Regions from separate parts of the Halopseudomonas sp. L-58 genome, predicted to be linked through region 4. Evidence: predicted binding sites of a transcription regulator. Region 4 holds the regulator's gene; each other region holds the start of a gene.
What was found. The regulator FliA, encoded in region 4, starts transcription of late flagellar genes. The targets are predictions, from matches to a motif close to CTAAAGTTTNNNNNNNNNNNGCCGNTAA.

Region 1 (4,032 bases), on a different contig from region 4:
CGGCCTGCGCGGTTTCGCGGGCGCCGTCGGTGGTCTCGCGGGCCAGTTCCGCCGCTTCGGTGACGTTGCGATTGACGTCTTCGACCACGGTTGACTGCTGGGTGGTTGCGCTGGCAATCGAGGCGTTGAGTGCGACCAGTTGCTGCATCGACTGGGCAATCTGTTCGAGTGCCGCGCCGGCTTCGTTCACCTGGTCTACGCTCGCCTGAGAGTGGCGGCTGCTTTCATTGATCACGCCGACGACCGTCTGGGTATTGGTCTGCAGCTTGCTGATCATATTGTGAATTTCTTCGGTCGACTGCTGGGTGCGCTGGGCCAGATTGCGCACTTCATCGGCCACCACGGCAAAGCCGCGACCCATCTCGCCGGCGCGTGCCGCCTCAATGGCTGCGTTGAGTGCCAGCAGGTTGGTCTGCTCGGCGATGTTGCGGATCACATCCAGTACCGAGGTGATTTCATGGGCATCGCTGGACAGGGTTTCCATATGCTGGACGGCGGTATTGACGCTGTCGGACAGCAAGCGAATCTCATGGATGGTCTGTTCGACCTGCTGGCGGCCGTTGGCTGCGCCCTGGTTGGCGTTTTCTACCTCCTGGGCGGCGGCGTTGGCGTTTTGGGCTACGTCCTGAACGCCGTAGGTGATTTCGTTGATGGCGGTGGCCATCAGCTCCATGCGTTCCGACTGGCGGCTCATGTCGCGCAGGCTGTTGTTGCTGATCTGGTCCAGCTGCTGGCTGGAGCTGATCAGTTGACGCGCGCTGTCACCCAGTTGGCCAATGATGTCGGCCAGGTTGCGGTTGAAGCGGTTGAAGTAACTGGCGATCTGCGACAGTTCATCGCGGGCGTCGTCGTCCAGGCGGCGGGTCAGGTCGGCCTCGCCACTGGCAATGCCGCGCATGGCGTTGACGATCTTGTCCAGCGGCTGGGAAATGCTCCGGCCGATGACAAACAGCAGCATGAACATGACCAGAATCACCAGGACGCTGACAACCAGTGAATTGATCAGCGCGTCGCGGAATTTGGCCTGCATGGCGTCAACATAGATGCCTGTGCCCACCATGTAGTCCCAGGGCTTGAAATGCTTGAATGCAGCGATCTTCTGTGAACCTTCCTCCTCGCCCGGTTTGGGCCAGGAGTACTGGAAGCTTGCGGTGCCTTCGCTGCGTGCCTTGCGTACCATTTCGGCGATGACATTGACGCCTTCCTGGTTGCGCATGGTGGAGAGGTCGGTGCCGACTGTCTGGGGAGCAAGCGGGTGCATGATCATGATGTTGTTCATGTCATTTACCCAGTAATATTCGTTCCCGTCGTAGCGCAGCGCAGCCAGTGCACTCAGGGCTTCCTTGCGGGCCTGCTCGCCGGTCAGTTCGCCGTTGAGCTCTTTCTGGTGATAGAAGGCCATGAGATCATGCGCAACCTCGACCAGATGGGTTGCCTTGACGATTTCGCCGTCGCGGATTTCCCGATGCAGGTTGGACAGCGAAAGCCCTTCTGTCATCAGGGTGCTGGCCAGGGCAATAATCATGATCAGCCAAACTCGCTGACTGATTCGAATGTTGCGCAACAGCTTCATGAAACCTCCGCACGCCTTGTGCTTGTGTCTATTATTTTTTTGTGGTGCCGGCAACGAATCCTGTTCGCAGTGGCCTTAAGGTTATCGGTTGAATACGTCAAAACCTGAGCGGTATTTTCCCGTCATCCGTGCTGGCGATTTGACTGCAAGCGAGCCGGGCTTGCAAGGGGTTATCTGTTTTTGTGATCTTTGCTTATAAGGTGCGCGGTGTCGCACGCTCTGTTTCGCCGGCTGCAAGGCTGGTGGTCAACCAAGGTAAGGGTATCTCATGCGGTCAGTAGTGAAAGTGGCAGCGTTATCGGTTGGTCTGTGGTGTGCCATGGCCGGAACGGGTGTGTCGGCGGCGGATGAGCCGGTTCGGTTCGGACCCAGAGTCGTCGGGTGGATCGAGAAGGGCCTCATTCTGCCTGAATACACGGCGGTCAAGATCAAGGTGGATTCCGGCGCACTGACCTCGTCGATGCATGCGGTCAATATCGAGGAGTTCGAGCACATGGGCCACGAATGGGTCCGCTACGATGTGCCGGTGCGTGATGCAGACACCGACGAGATGGTCACCATGCACTTTGAGCGCCCGGTGTTTCGCCGCATTCTGGTGCGCGGTGCGGGTGGGTCTGATCGCCGGCCGGTGGTCAAGATGTCGATCTGCATGGGCGACCGGGTTTACGAGGAGCAGTTTTCCCTGCGTGACCGGGGTGACATGAACTATCCGGTGCTGATTGGCCGCCGCACCATTGAGCATGTGGGGCTGATCGACGTTTCAAAGACCTTTATGCACAAGCCCAGTTGTTCCGAGGCCGATTACGATCAGGAGCGTCAGCGACAGCACGATCGTGAGGAGAAGGGGGCGGGTAACGAGCCGATGACTCCGGCTGGGGAAGTAGACGCCTGAACAAATCGGCCGCCCTTGGGCGGCCGATTTGCTTTACCACATCAGATCGTCGGGGATTTCGTATCCTGCGTACGGATCGTCCTCTGCAGGCGTTTCTTTCTTCACTTCTGCAACATGGACAGGCCAGTGGGGGGCGCGCTCGCGGACTTTTTCGGCGATGTCCAGGGGGATCAGCACGAAGCCGCCTGACAGCCGGGTAATGCCCAGGCGACCGCGGCTGAGCAGGCCGAACTGGTCCTCGGTAACGTGGATCTTCTTGATCTTGTTCTTGCTGACGAACTGATAGGGCGTTTCGCCACCGGTGCGATCGACCACGTTCTGTTCGATCATCTGCTTGGCCTGGGCTTCGGCCGCCTTGCGTGCGGCTTCGGCCTGGCGCTGCTGGTTCAGTTCGCGGTCACGTTCGGCCTTTTGTTCGCGGGCTTTTTGCGCGGCGCTGGGGCCAGCGTCACCAGCCGGCTGGGCCTTGGCTTCCTTCTTTTTGGCGCGTTGCGCCTGCTTGAGTTTCTTCTCGTCGACCAGTCCGGCCTTGAGCAGTTGAGCTTGTAGTGAATTGACCATGGTTTGTCAGCGTCGTGTAGATGAGGCGCCGCGACGGCGCCTGGTTGAAGTCTGGCGTATCAGCGGCATAGTCTACCGCGTTGTTCAGCGCTTTTCTTCCTCGGCTTCCTCAGCCTTGAGCTGCGCTTCGCGGGCCTTGACCTTGGCCAGTGTCTCCGGGCTGACACGGTTGCTGCCGGCGTTGTCCCGCAGCAAAAGCAGGCTGCCGATTATGCTGCCCAACGCCAGCACCATGAAAAGCCATCCATACCAGGGCATGGGATTCTCCTTGGGATAAATACCTGACCCATCATGGGCGCAGCCACTGCGGATAACAAGCGCGGGGTTCAGGCACGCATGGAATGGTTGAGCATCTGCAGGGTGTAGCCAATCAGCTGCTCGGCGGGCATTTGTGGCTGCTCACAGGGGGCTGGCTGGCGTGTCTGCAGGATCACGCCATGCAGCGCACCACGCAGGTAGCAGGCCGTCAACACGGGGTCTGCCACGCGCTCAGGGTGCAGACTGCCGTCGGCGACACCATCGGTGAGTGACTGGATCATGCAGGCCATCGACTGGTCATTGATGGATCTGCCGGGGCTGGCGCGGGTTGAACTGTATGGCGATACCGAGGAGCAGATCACCATCGCGCTGCACGATGCCGAGCTGCGCCGGCTCGGTTTGTCGCCGCAGGCGCTGTCGAGCGTGCTGGCGCAGCGTAATCAGGTTATTCCCGGCGGCTTTGTTGTGGTGGGTTCGCAGCGGCTCGGAGTGCTGCCCAACAGTGAATTTGTTGATCTGGACGCACTCAAGGCGACCCAGATTCCGCTGCCGAACGGCGGCAGCGTGCCGCTCGCAGCCATCGCTGATATCTGGCGTGGTCCGGTCGAGCCGATTGGCGAGCGGGCCTGGTTTGATGGTGATCAGAGCGTTCTGGTCGGGCTGATTCTGGAGCGGGGGCAGGTCGACGCTATCCGCTTTGGCGAGCAGTTGCGTGCGCGGCTGGATACCTTGCGCCCGGAGTTTGCGC
Region 2 (4,032 bases), on a different contig from region 4:
GGCGGACATCAAGGCCGATCTGCAGCGCGGATTCGACGCCCAGAGCTGAGTTGTCTGCGCAGTTGCGTGCTTCGTCACATCAAGGCCGGAGAGTTAGCAGCTCTCCGGCCTTTTTGTTTTAGCGTCCTCCATGCCGCAGGGATAGTGCTGAAGCCGTGTTCCTTCAGTGCGGCACTTCTCACATATATGGAGGATGGAAAATGCGTCACTGGATTAGCATCTTGGGTGTTGTTCTCAGTCTCTGGCTGGTATCTCCCGCCTGGGCTCAGGAAGTGTCTGTACCAACGGTCAATATCAATACCGCCGGCGCGGCAGAGATCGCCGAGGTGCTGCAGGGGGTAGGGCAGGCCAAGGCTGACGCTATCGTTGCCTACCGCGAGGAGCATGGTGCTTTCGGGTCGGTAGCTTCGCTGGCCGAAGTGAAGGGGATTGGCGCCAGCACGCTGGCGAATAACGAGGGGCGGATTGTGCTTGAGTAAATAGGCCCGGGTTGGTGTTTCCGGGCAATGGCAGAGCGGCGCCGCAAGGCGCCGCCTCTGTTTCAGGTGCGGAGCTTGCTGACCGCTTCGGTCAGCTGATGGGCCAGTCGAGCCAGCTGGTCGCTGGTGTCGGCACTGTGCGCGGTCTGTTCTACGGTACGTTCGGTCACGTCCCTGATTTCGACCACGCTCTGGGTAATGGCATCCGCTGCCAGGCTCTGCTGCTCGACCGCCGATGCGATTTCGCTGTTGCCCTCGCTGATCTGACTGACGGCCGCAGCGATATCCTGCAGAGACTCACCGGCATCTTCAACCTGCTGGACCGAGTCATGGGTCAGCCCGGCGCTGGCCTGCATATCCTCGACAGCTACCTCGGTGCCGGTCTGCAGGGCTTCGATCATGCGCTGAATGTCATCGGTAGAGTGCTGAACGCGCTGGGCCAGGGCGCGCACCTCGTCTGCGACGACGGCAAATCCGCGACCAGACTCACCCGCACGTGCTGCCTCGATTGCCGCGTTCAGGGCCAGCAGGTTGGTCTGTTCGGCAATCTCGCGAATTACCCGCACTACGCCGCTGATTTCCTGACTGTGAGTTGACAGCTGGTGCATGTGCTCGGTGCAGCGGTCGATGCTGGTGACCAGGCCTGCGATGGTCTTGCGAACCTGCTGTACCTTGTCCCGGCCCTGAATGGCGAGAGCATTGGCCTGACTGGACTGATCACGGGAAATCGAGGTGCTGCCGGCAATATCCTGTACCGTCGCACTCATTTCGTTAACGGCGGCGGCGACCTGATCAGTCTCTCCCTGCTGCACTATCATGCCGTCGCGCATACGGGTCATGGTCTCGGCCAGTCCGCGGGCACGCTGATCCAGTTCCAGTGCCGCCTGGCGTACCGAGCCGACGACGGCCTGCTGGGACTCCTGCATGGCATTGAAGGCTCGGGCCATCGAGCCGACTTCATCGCGCGCACTGCCAGGCGCACGCAGTGTCAGGTCACCGGTGCTTTCCACTGCCAGCATGACGTCGCGCAGGGTGATGATATGGCGGGTGATGAACAGAATCAGCAGTTGCGAGAAGAACAGCACCATCAGCATCAGCGCTGCCACCACGATCGCATAGAGTGGCGCGCGTTCAAGTAACAGCGCGGTGAAGCCCTGCCGTTCCACGGCCAGAGCGCGGCCCTCTACGGCTGACCAGGCGCCAATGTAGCGATCTTCGGCAATGCCGAGTCTGGAGGCCTCCAGCCAGCGCCCTGGCTCTGTCTGTGCGGCAGTCGGTGCTGTGATCCAGCTCAGGCCGTGCACCTTGCCGTCGGAGGGTTGTTCGCCGGCAAGCACGCCGGCCAGTTCCTGTCGGGTCTGTTCGATGCTGCGTTGCTCGACCCAGATGGCAACCAGTACGAGCATCAGCGTTGCTGCGAAAGCAACACCGTTGACTGCCCAGAACTTGTATTTCAGTGGCAGGTTCTTGAAGGCTTGCATGCATACTCCAGAGCATGTTGAAACAGGTGATCCTGACTGGCAGGCGGCACAGGGCCGTCAGTATGTGCCGTCACTCTGATATATCGGTTGATCCGGGTCAAACTTGAAGGGTTGTATGTAACACAGGCTTCGGCAGGGCGCTGGCGCTTCGGTTATACTGCGCGCAACTTCAGGGTCTGTTCCCGTGCGCCATGACCATGATGAAGCCGCTTTTGCGTCAAGCCCTGTTCGGCAGTGACGGCTGGTCCGCCAGTATAACCGCCGGAGGGTGACGCAAGCGCCGGCTCATCCTTCAGGCTGGCATCATAGTCAGCTGCGCGGCGCTGCGGGACCTGCCAAGGGAACAATCCATTGCCTGCGTCCTGGACTGCAGATCGCTACCCGACCGGGAGCATGTTTGATGCTGCAAGGCGAGCGAACCAGACGGGAAAAGGCCCCAGAAAAGACAGCTTATGACCCCTGCGCTAACGCAACCCGTAATGATTGATGATGACGCCGAGTTGGCACGCTGCTGCGACCAGTGGCGTCGGCTGCCCTTCGTTGCCGTTGATACCGAATTTGTTCGCACCGAGACATTTTACCCGATTGCCGGTCTGATCCAGATTGGCGATGGCGAGCGCGCCACGCTCATTGATCCGCTGGGTATTGGCGACTGGACGCCCTTTGTCGCGCTGCTTGAGGATGCTTCTGTAGTCAAGGTCCTGCATGCATGCAGTGAGGATCTTGAGGTCTTTTCCAGGCTGTGCGGCACGTTGCCCGCGCCGCTGTTCGATACCCAGCTTGCGGCAGCCTTTCTCGGCATGGACTTTTCCATGGGCTACTCCCGACTGGTCAGTGCGCTGCTGGATATCGATCTGCCCAAGGATGAGACCCGCTCCGACTGGCTGCAGCGGCCCCTGAGCCCGGCCCAGATTGAGTATGCCGCCCGTGATGCCCAGCACCTGGCAGAGCTCTATCAGATTCTGGCGCCACGTATCGCCCAGGCCGGCGTGGCCGAGTGGCTGTTTGCCGACACCGCTGAGCAGGTCGCAGCCTCAGGCCAGATGATTGAGCCAGAGCAGGCTTATCTGCAAGTCAAGCAGGCATGGCGGCTGAAACCGGCCGAGCTGGCGATCTTGCGCCCGCTGGCGGCCTGGCGCGAACGCGAGTCCAGGGCTCGCGACATCGCCCGTAACCGCTTGCTGCGTGAACGCACGCTGGTACCGCTGGCGCAGCGCCAGCCCGATACCCTGCAGGCGCTGTCGCGCATTGAGGACATGCATCCTCGGACCGTGCGCCACGAGGGTGAAACCATCTTGCAGCTGATTCGCGAGGGCCGCGCAGTTGCTCCCTCAGACTATCCCGAGGTGCTGCCCGAGCCATTGCCATCGGCTGCCAATCGGCTACTCAAGGCGTTGCGCAAGGTTGGGCAGGATGAAGCCGAGAAACGGGGTATCGCAGTCGAGATCATGCTGCGCAAGAAAGTACTTGAAGCCATGGTACGCACGGGTTATCCCTCCGGCCCTTATCGACTGCCGGATGAGTTGACCGGCTGGCGTCGGGAACTGATGGGTGAAGCATTGTTGAAAGCCGCCAACGGTGCGGTGGAGGTAGCTGAATGAAAGTGTTGTGTTCGATCTTTCGGAGCACGAAAAAGCAGGGCATGTACCTGTATGTGCCCCGGGAAAAGGGCTTGAGCGAACTGCCCGAGGCGTTGCTGCAGTTGTTCGGGCGGGGTGAGCATGCGATGGATCTGGTGTTGCACGAGGAGCGTAAGCTGGCTCAGGAAGACATCCTTACTGTGTTGCAAAACCTGAAAGAGCAGGGCTTTCACCTGCAAATGCCGCCGCAGGAAGATGACTATATTCAGCATCTGCCGCCGGAGTTGCTGAATCGGAATGACCCGGTGTAGCTATCCTGGTTGAGTGCTCCCTGCAAAAACGCCGTCGTAACAGTGACGGCGTTTTTGTTTCCGGGACTCCGACAAGCCCTGGAGTGCTTGGGAGGGCAAATCGCAAAACGACCCGGTGCAGCACTTACGCTGGCGGGAGAGGGTTTGTCGGGCAACTCCGGGCTACCACTCGCGGCGCATG
Region 3 (4,032 bases), on a different contig from region 4:
TGATGGGGGCTTCGGTTGGTCACCGTCTAATCGCCCGGGTTGGTCATATTCGCGCCTTTGTTGCCGGTGCCGGGCTGGTGACGGCGTCGGTACTGTGCCACGCGCTGTTTGACAATGTGATTGTGTGGCTTGGGCTGCGGGTGCTAGTGGGCATGGCCATGATGTGCCAGTTCATGGTTTTGGAAAGCTGGCTGAACGAGCAGTCCGAGTCGCATCAGCGGGGCATGGTATTCGCCAGCTATATGGTGGTGACTTACCTTGGTCTGGTGCTGGGGCAAGTGGTTTTCGCTATCAAGCCGGAGCTTTCGCTGGATCATCTGCTGTATGTCGCCATGTGCTTTTCGCTCTGCCTGGTGCCTGTCGCTACCACCCGGCAGATCCACCCTGCACCGCTGCGCCCTGCGCCGTTGAAGGCGAGGTTGTTTCTGCAGCGTATTCCTCAGGCGCTGACCACTATCGGTGTCGCGGGGCTGATGATGGGGGCGTTTTACGGTATGGCGCCTGTATACGCCAAGTCTATGGGGCTGCCGACATCGGAAATTGGTATGTTCATGGCGGTGACCATTTGTGCCGGGCTGGCGGCGCAATGGCCTGCCGGCTGGCTGTCCGATCGGATTGATCGCAGCCAGTTGATTCAGGTGAGTGCGATGGTGCTGACCGCAGTGTCGGTGGTCATGGCGATTGGTCTGATGCCGGCCGGCGGTCTGATTTTCATGACGGCGATATTCGGCCTGATGGTGTTCACCCTGTATCCCATGGCTGTGGCGCTGGCCAATGACCATGTTGAGCCGGATGATCGGGTGCCGCTGTCGGCGATGTTGCTGGTGACCTTTGGTCTGGGTGCGAGCGTGGGGCCGCTGGTCAGTTCAGGGCTTATGAAGTGGCTGGGCCCCGGTATGCTTTACGTATTTATGGCTGCCTGCAGTGCCATTCTGGTCTTCAGGGTGCGGTCTGCCGCAGTCACCGGCGATCATCTCGTGGAGGCCGCGCCGCTGCAGTTCATGCCGGCGGCCGGCAACCTTGCCAGCTCCCCATTGTCAGCCGCAATTGATCCCCGGGTGGAGGAGAGTGCGGTAATCGAGCAGATGCAGGACGAGGTGGTGGTTGAGGAGTCTGCGGCAGCAGACTCCGGGCTCGACGCTGATCAGGATGATCATCGACCTGGCTAGAACAGGTCTTCCTTCTCGAGACGCCGCGCTTCGCGCTGAAGATAGTTGACGAAGCGGTCGATGCTGCGCTGGGCCTGCGCGGATTGCAGCTTGAACATCAGGCCTGCGTGGGTTTCGTTGGCTTCCTCTCGGAATACGACGTGGCGAACTTCAACGGTGACGCTGACACGACCGACGTCAGGCAGATGGAGCACGCTGCTGCTGTACTCTTCTCCTGGCTTCAGTGATTTGCTCCGGTCGCCCTCCAGGCGCACCTTGCAGCCGGTGGCAGACAGGTCCATCAGGTAGCTTGTGAAGCGCCGATCCCGGTCGGGAGCGGCTATTTCAACGGCAATATCGGCAGTACGCCGCACGCTGGCACGGAAGGCGCCGCGTTTCTGGTGATAGATCAGCTCGTCCGGCAGCGCAAAGGCGTAAGCAGGAGCGTCGTCAAGCATGACCTTACTGGCGCCCGGGCAGCTCCAGCGCATGTGTATGCCTTCATGCCAGGCATCAATCCTGAAGGATTCGCCCTGACTGGCGTAGCGGTCGCCCTCGCGGGGGATCATTTCGTCAATCCACATCGTTCCCTTGTCGGCATCGACGTTGACGATGAAACTTTGAAATTTTTGCGCCCGGTCGGTGAAGCTGATGGTCAGCGCGTCTCGAGCCTGCATCAGGGTACGTAGCAGAGAAATTATCTCAACGGGGGCGCGCACCTCTCTGGGCGGCTGGGGGCCGGTTTCTTGTGAAAACAGGTTGGACACGTCGGCTTCTCGTTATGATTCGTAACAGCAGGCGCAACTATACCGCGAGGTTGGCGGCAATGATATTCGTGATCAGGCCTTGCTCAGGTTTCGAGTAATGCCGGAGCGGCTGCGATTGCCGAGTTGATCATAGATGCCGCTACCCGGTTCGCCCTGATTGCGCAGCAGATCAAGCATGGTGCGAGTGCTGTGCTGGCTGTGGTGAACAAGGCGGGCGTTGCGATCATTGGCCTGCTTGCAATTGGCCAGCGCCTCAAGGAACTGCTGGTAGCCCTGCTGGAGCTGGGGGTCGCCCGCCTGCTCGATGTGGGCGGCCAATTGATCTTGCGAAATGTTGTGGGTCTGACAGTAGTGCCTGATTGCCTGGTCGTGAACAACCAGTGCGTCTGCAAGGCTGCGCTTCTGGGCTAGCAGGGGTTCGAGCATGGCCATGTCCTGCCGGGTCAGGGCGTCGCGTTCCTGTTCAAGCAGGTCCAGATAGCGCTGGCAGTCCTGTTCCGCCGACTCGAAGCGTTCTTGCAGTAGGTGCATGGCTTATCTCCTGACTGAGGCTGCCCCTTGGCGGGGTTAGTCGAAGAGTACAGCCAGTGTCGATATCTGACTACTGGCTATCAGCTTTCCAGATTCAGCAGTCTGTCTGCAATTCGGCTGCTGTCAGCCTTGTAGCTGCCATCGGCAATGGCTTGCCGGATCTGGCTGATACGCTCGTTATCCACTTCGGGCAGCTCGCGCAGCTTCTCTTCGATGGCCTGCAGTTGCTGGGCTTGAGCGCTCAGGTTGACTGATGACGTGCTCTCTGTCGACTTGGCCTGGCTAGCCGCAGCCTGAGTGCCAGACTCGCTGACCGAGCTTGCTTCACGCTTGCCTGCCGCACCGCCAGCCTGGCTGCTGCGACCGGCGCCATTCGGGCCGTTGGGCGAGTTGAAGTCGATGACCATGATGAATTCCTCAAACTGTAAAATCTTCTCTAGCCGCTGTAACGGCAGCCGGAAGGAAAACTTTAGGAAAAAATAGTGTGAAGACCGTCACGGCGTGAGAGGCAGCGCTCGGCAAGCGGAAAAAGCTGTTGCCGCGCATGATCACATTCCTGCTTCTACCTGTCCAGGGCCGGTTACCCGGGCTCTTATGACCCGGTTGGAGCGCGTGTTACGCACGCGAATCTGGGCGCCGAGTGTACCATCTTCCAGCGCCTCTCCAGGCATCCGAACGTTGACACTGCTGTTGCCGGCGCTGATGACTACCTTGTCGCCACGCTGTATCAGCCGATTCTGCTCCAGCTGGGTATGACTCAGGACGGTATCGGCGCTGACGTTGCGCTTGAGCTGCATGCCTATAGCCTGGGCCGGGTCGAGCAGGTAATTGCTGTTCAGCAGGCCGGTATCACGCTCGGCCAGGCGAATGTCCTGCGCACCGATGACGCCGCCCCGTGATAACGGGCGGCTGCTTACCACTACCTGCTGGTAGAGGCTGACCTGAGCCTGCACAAACAGCCGCCAGGGGGAAGGGCCGTCACAGGTTACCCTGACGGTGACCCGGCCGATCGGGATGTCCGGGCTCTCCAGACGAGCCGAAAGGGCGTCCTCGGCGCATATCGGCAGGCGCAGGCGCTGATCGAGCCTGTTGATGCGAACCTCATGGCGCGGGTCGCCGCCCAGGGTCTGCGCATAATCGCTCACTTGCTGCTCAAGATATTGGCTGGTCACGCCGATAAGTTGGTCAATGAGCGGGTTTGCCTGTGTGGGGGCGGAAAAAAATATCGCCAATACCGCGCACCCGGTGATAAAACGCATACAATTACCTACAAACAGTTGGGTGATGTCCGTCAGATTAACGTCGTCTGCTGATGGGCCTGCACGAAACATGCCGTTTCACCCGATGCAAACATGAGGAGCAGTCCATGGCTGGTGTGATGGATTCAGTCAATCAGCGAACCCAGCTGGTTGGCCAGAACCGACTCGAACTGCTGCTGTTCAGGCTGGCCGGCAATCAGCTGTATGGCATCAACGTTTTCAAGGTCAAGGAAGTGCTGCAATGCCCTCGACTGACGGCGATGCCCAAGCTGCATCCAGTCGTTCGCGGCGTAGCTCACATCCGTGGCGGCACTCTGCCGATCCTTG
Region 4 (4,032 bases):
GCCTGCTGCGGAGCGCTCGCCGGCGGCAGCGGCCGTTGAAGATGCCAGCCTCAGCGCCATGCGCGCCGAACTGGCCGGGCTGCGGGAAATGCTGGAGTCTCAGCTGGGGGGGCTGGCCTGGGGGCAGCTCAATCAGCACAAGCCGAAACAGGCCGGTCTCTGGCGCCGTCTGACCCAGATGGGCTTGCCGGCCGAGGTCAGTCAGGATCTGCTGCGTCAGGTTTCTGACGTGAGTGATCCACGTCAGGCCTGGCGCATGCTGCTGGCCTATCTGGCGCATCGTGTGCCGGTGCTGCGCGAAGAGCCGCTCGATGCCGGCGGCGTGATCGCGCTAGTCGGCCCCACCGGTGCCGGCAAAACGACTACGCTGGGCAAGCTCGCTGCGCGTTACGTGCTCAAGCACGGCAGTCAGCACGTTGCTCTGGTCACCATGGATACCTATCGTATCGGCGCGCACGAACAGTTGCGCACCCTGGGCCGCATTCTCAATGTGCCGGTCAAGGTGGTAGATGAACAGCAGGATCTCAATGACGTGCTGGCCGATTTCGCCGGCAAGCGCCTGGTTCTGATTGATACCGCCGGTCTGCAGGCCAACGATCCCTACCTGCGCGGCCAGCTCGACACCCTGGCCAGTCAGGGGCGTCGGGTACGCAATCTGCTGGTGCTGCCGGCGACCAGCCAGCACCGAGTCATGAAAGCGGCCTACCATACTTACAAGGTGTGCGGTCTGTCGGGCTGCATTCTGACGAAAGTGGACGAGGCCGCAACGCTCGGTGAGTCGCTGGGGCTGGCGATGGAGCAGGGTTTGCCGGTAGCCTATCTGGCAGATGGCCAGCGCATTCCCGACGATATCAGTCGTGCCGTTGGGCATCAGCTGGTGAGTCGTGCAGTTAGTATGGCTGGTAATGATGCGCCGGCAGATCAGACCATGGCCGACGTATTTGCCGGTATGATGAACAGCCAGCGGGCCAGTTAAGCAATTTCACAGGATTAAGGTAATCAGCGCAGATGGGCAGCAAACATCCGGTTCAGGTAATCGCGGTCACCGGGGGCAAGGGTGGCATCGGCAAGACCAACGTGTCGGTGAATCTCAGCCTTGCTCTGGCGGAGATGGGACGGCGCGTTGTGCTGCTCGACGCTGACCTTGGTCTCGCCAACGTTGACGTGCTGCTGGGGCTCAAGCCAAAGGCAACGCTGGCCGACGTGCTGGAGGGCAAGTGCGATCTGCGTGACGTTCTGGTCACCGGCCCCGGCGGCGTTCGTATTGTGCCGGCCGCCTCGGGGGCCGCCAACATGGTGAGCCTCAACCACCAGCAGCATGCCGGCCTGATTCAGGCGTTCAGCGAGATCGGTGACAATATCGACGTGCTGATCGTCGATACGGCGGCCGGCATTGGTGATTCGGTAGTCAGCTTCGTGCGGGCGGCGCAGGAGGTGCTCGTCGTGGTATGTGACGAGCCAACGTCGATTACCGATGCCTACGCCCTGATCAAGCTGCTCAACCGTGATTACGGGATGACCCGATTCCGCGTGCTGGCGAATATGGTCGGCACGCCGCAGGAGGGCCGCATGGTGTTTGCTAAGCTCGCCAAGGTGACGGATCGATTTCTTGACGTTGCACTTCAGTATGTCGGAGCCGTTCCGTTTGATGAGGCGGTGCGCAAGTCAGTGCAAAAGCAGCGCGCGGTGTTTGAAGCTTTTCCGCGCAGCAAGGCCTCGCTGGCAATTCGCGCCATTGCACAGAAAGTTGATGCCTGGCCGCTGCCGGCCAACCCGCGAGGACACCTGGAGTTCTTCGTCGAACGTCTGGTGCAACCGACTGGGTCTGGCCTATGACAGCACAGGCTGGCGGATTGAGCATGTATACACGAGCACAGAGTTCTCGCGGTGAGCAGGATCGACTCGTCGAGCAGTATGCGCCGCTGGTAAAGCGAATTGCCTACCACCTGCTGGGGCGGCTGCCGTCCAGTGTGCAGGTGGAGGATCTAATGCAAGCCGGTATGATCGGGCTGCTGGAAGCCTCCCGCAATTTCGACTTCGGCAAGGGCGCCTGTTTCGAAACCTATGCCGGCATCCGCATTCGCGGTGCGATGCTGGACGAGGTGCGCAAGGGCGACTGGGCGCCACGCTCGGTACACCGCAATACGCGGATGGTCAGTGATGCGATGCGCGCGGTCGAGGCGCGGCTCGGGCGTGACGCCAAGGATCACGAAGTTGCCGCCGAGCTGGAGATGAGCCTGGAAGAGTACTATACGATTCTCAGTGATACCGCCGGCAGCAAGTTGTTCAGCTTTGATGATCTGCTTGAGTCGGGTGCGCCGGCAGATGTGCAGGGCGGCGAGGAACCGGCGTCCGGGCTGCAGGATGAGCGTTTCAGAGCGGCTTTGATCGCGGCAATCGACACGTTGCCCGAGCGCGAGCGACTGCTGCTGTCGCTTTATTACGATGAGGAGCTTAACCTCAAGGAGATCGGCGCCGTGCTGGGTGTCAGTGAATCCAGGGTCAGTCAGTTGCACAGTCAATGTGCTGCTAGGTTGCGCTCGAAGCTGATGAGCTGGCGAAATGATTGATTTTGTCGTCAACATCCGGACAATGCTCGGATTGCTCGACAGGTAGTGGCTTCGGGCCGGACGTCCAGGTGGCGTTTTCGAGGGTGCATCCGATCAGCCTGCTGGCTTCCAGCTGATTGATCAGAGCTTCTTTTGCGGCTTGATTGGTTATTTGCGATGGGTTTTTGGGGTGCAGGCCTGCACATTCCCTGGTTTGTACGGAGGTCGACTTGGACAAGAATATGAAAATTCTCATCGTTGATGATTTTTCGACGATGAGGCGCATCATCAAGAACCTGTTGCGCGACCTTGGGTTTACCAACACAGCCGAAGCCGATGACGGCAACACCGCGTTGCCGATGCTGCAGAGCGGCAGTTTCGATTTTCTGGTGACTGACTGGAACATGCCCGGCATGAGCGGCATTGACCTGTTACGCGCTGTGCGGGCCGACGAGCGGCTCAAGCACCTGCCGGTGCTGATGGTAACGGCCGAGGCCAAGCGAGATCAGATCATTGAAGCCGCGCAGGCGGGCGTCAATGGCTATGTGGTCAAGCCGTTTACGGCTCAGGCCTTGAAAGAAAAGATCGAAAAAATCTTTGAGCGAGTTCAGGCTAAATAATAATCAACCGGGGTACAGGTTATGGCTTTGAGTAAGGATCCCGGCCAGGCGACCGCTCAGGAATTCGAGCATTCGCTGAAGGACAATGCGCACCAGCTGGTTGGTCACCTTGAGAGCGGCAACTTCGGTGAAGCGTTGCTGGTCATTCATGCCATCAATCAGGCACGCGACCGTGGTCTTTATCACGAGGTGGGGCAGCTCACCCGCGCGTTGCACAATGCCATCGTCAATTTTCAGATCGACACGACCCACGCGCTGGGTGGTGACAACGATACTTCCAAGATATCCGATGCCTCTGACCGGCTGGACTATGTGGTTCAGCTGACCGACAAGGCGGCCAACCGGACCATGGATCTGGTCGAGGCCAGCGTGCCCAAGGTCGCTGATCTGGGGCAGCAGGCGAACGCCCTCAAGTCAGACTGGCAGCGGCTGCAGCGTCGGGAGATGGCGGCGGACGAGTTTCGCGACCTCTACCGCCGGGTAGGCGAGTTCCTTGAGCAGACCGAATCGACCAGCAAGGATCTGTCCACCAATCTGAACGATATTCTGCTGGCTCAGGACTATCAGGATCTGACCGGCCAGGTGATCAAGCGTGTGACTACGCTTGTGCATGATGTCGAAGAGAGCCTGGTCAACCTGGTCCGAATGGCGGGACAGGTCGACCGCATTACCGGCATCAATCATGGTGAATCTCCCGAGGACGGAAAAAAATCCTCCTCCAGGGGTGAAGGTCCGCAAATTCATGCCGATAAAAGGGAAGACGTTGTTTCCGGTCAGGATGAGGTTGATGACCTCCTTTCCAGCCTGGGATTCTGATGTCAGCTGTAACTGCCGCACGCTGAGCGCGCGGCCGGTCTGACTGC

Region 1: AC13EY_RS08730 (methyl-accepting chemotaxis protein) is a predicted target of FliA. The motif match lies at 1,655-1,682, and genes of this name have one in related genera.
Region 2: AC13EY_RS06985 (methyl-accepting chemotaxis protein) is a predicted target of FliA. The motif match lies at 2,041-2,068, and genes of this name have one in related genera.
Region 3: flgM (flagellar biosynthesis anti-sigma factor FlgM) is a predicted target of FliA. The motif match lies at 2,892-2,919, and genes of this name have one in related genera.

The regions. Positions count from the first base shown of each region.
Region 1 is NZ_JBSXON010000057.1:7,344-11,375, reverse strand. Features, by position in the region: gene AC13EY_RS08730 (methyl-accepting chemotaxis protein) at 1-1,573, opposite strand, end outside; gene rloA3 (retropepsin-like aspartic peptidase RloA3) at 1,842-2,465, shown strand; gene AC13EY_RS08720 (DUF2058 domain-containing protein) at 2,499-3,026, opposite strand; gene AC13EY_RS08715 (DUF2897 family protein) at 3,111-3,284, opposite strand; gene AC13EY_RS08710 (hypothetical protein) at 3,353-3,565, opposite strand; gene AC13EY_RS08705 (efflux RND transporter permease subunit) at 3,549-4,032, shown strand, end outside.
Region 2 is NZ_JBSXON010000051.1:36,774-40,805, forward strand. Features, by position in the region: gene AC13EY_RS06975 (O-succinylhomoserine sulfhydrylase) at 1-49, shown strand, start outside; gene AC13EY_RS06980 (ComEA family DNA-binding protein) at 201-479, shown strand; gene AC13EY_RS06985 (methyl-accepting chemotaxis protein) at 542-1,960, opposite strand; gene rnd (ribonuclease D) at 2,440-3,561, shown strand; gene AC13EY_RS06995 (YcgL domain-containing protein) at 3,558-3,851, shown strand; gene AC13EY_RS07000 (NINE protein) at 4,014-4,032, opposite strand, start outside.
Region 3 is NZ_JBSXON010000029.1:47,872-51,903, reverse strand. Features, by position in the region: gene AC13EY_RS02080 (MFS transporter) at 1-1,169, shown strand, start outside; gene AC13EY_RS02075 (flagellar brake protein) at 1,166-1,867, opposite strand; gene AC13EY_RS02070 (flagella synthesis protein FlgN) at 1,988-2,446, opposite strand; gene flgM (flagellar biosynthesis anti-sigma factor FlgM) at 2,527-2,853, opposite strand; gene flgA (flagellar basal body P-ring formation chaperone FlgA) at 2,995-3,591, opposite strand; gene AC13EY_RS02055 (chemotaxis protein CheV) at 3,813-4,032, shown strand, end outside.
Region 4 is NZ_JBSXON010000028.1:38,788-42,819, reverse strand. Features, by position in the region: gene flhF (flagellar biosynthesis GTPase FlhF) at 1-976, shown strand, start outside; gene fleN (flagellar synthesis regulator FleN) at 1,009-1,836, shown strand; gene AC13EY_RS01780 (RNA polymerase sigma factor FliA) at 1,833-2,570, shown strand; gene AC13EY_RS01775 (chemotaxis response regulator CheY) at 2,792-3,169, shown strand; gene AC13EY_RS01770 (protein phosphatase CheZ) at 3,197-3,985, shown strand.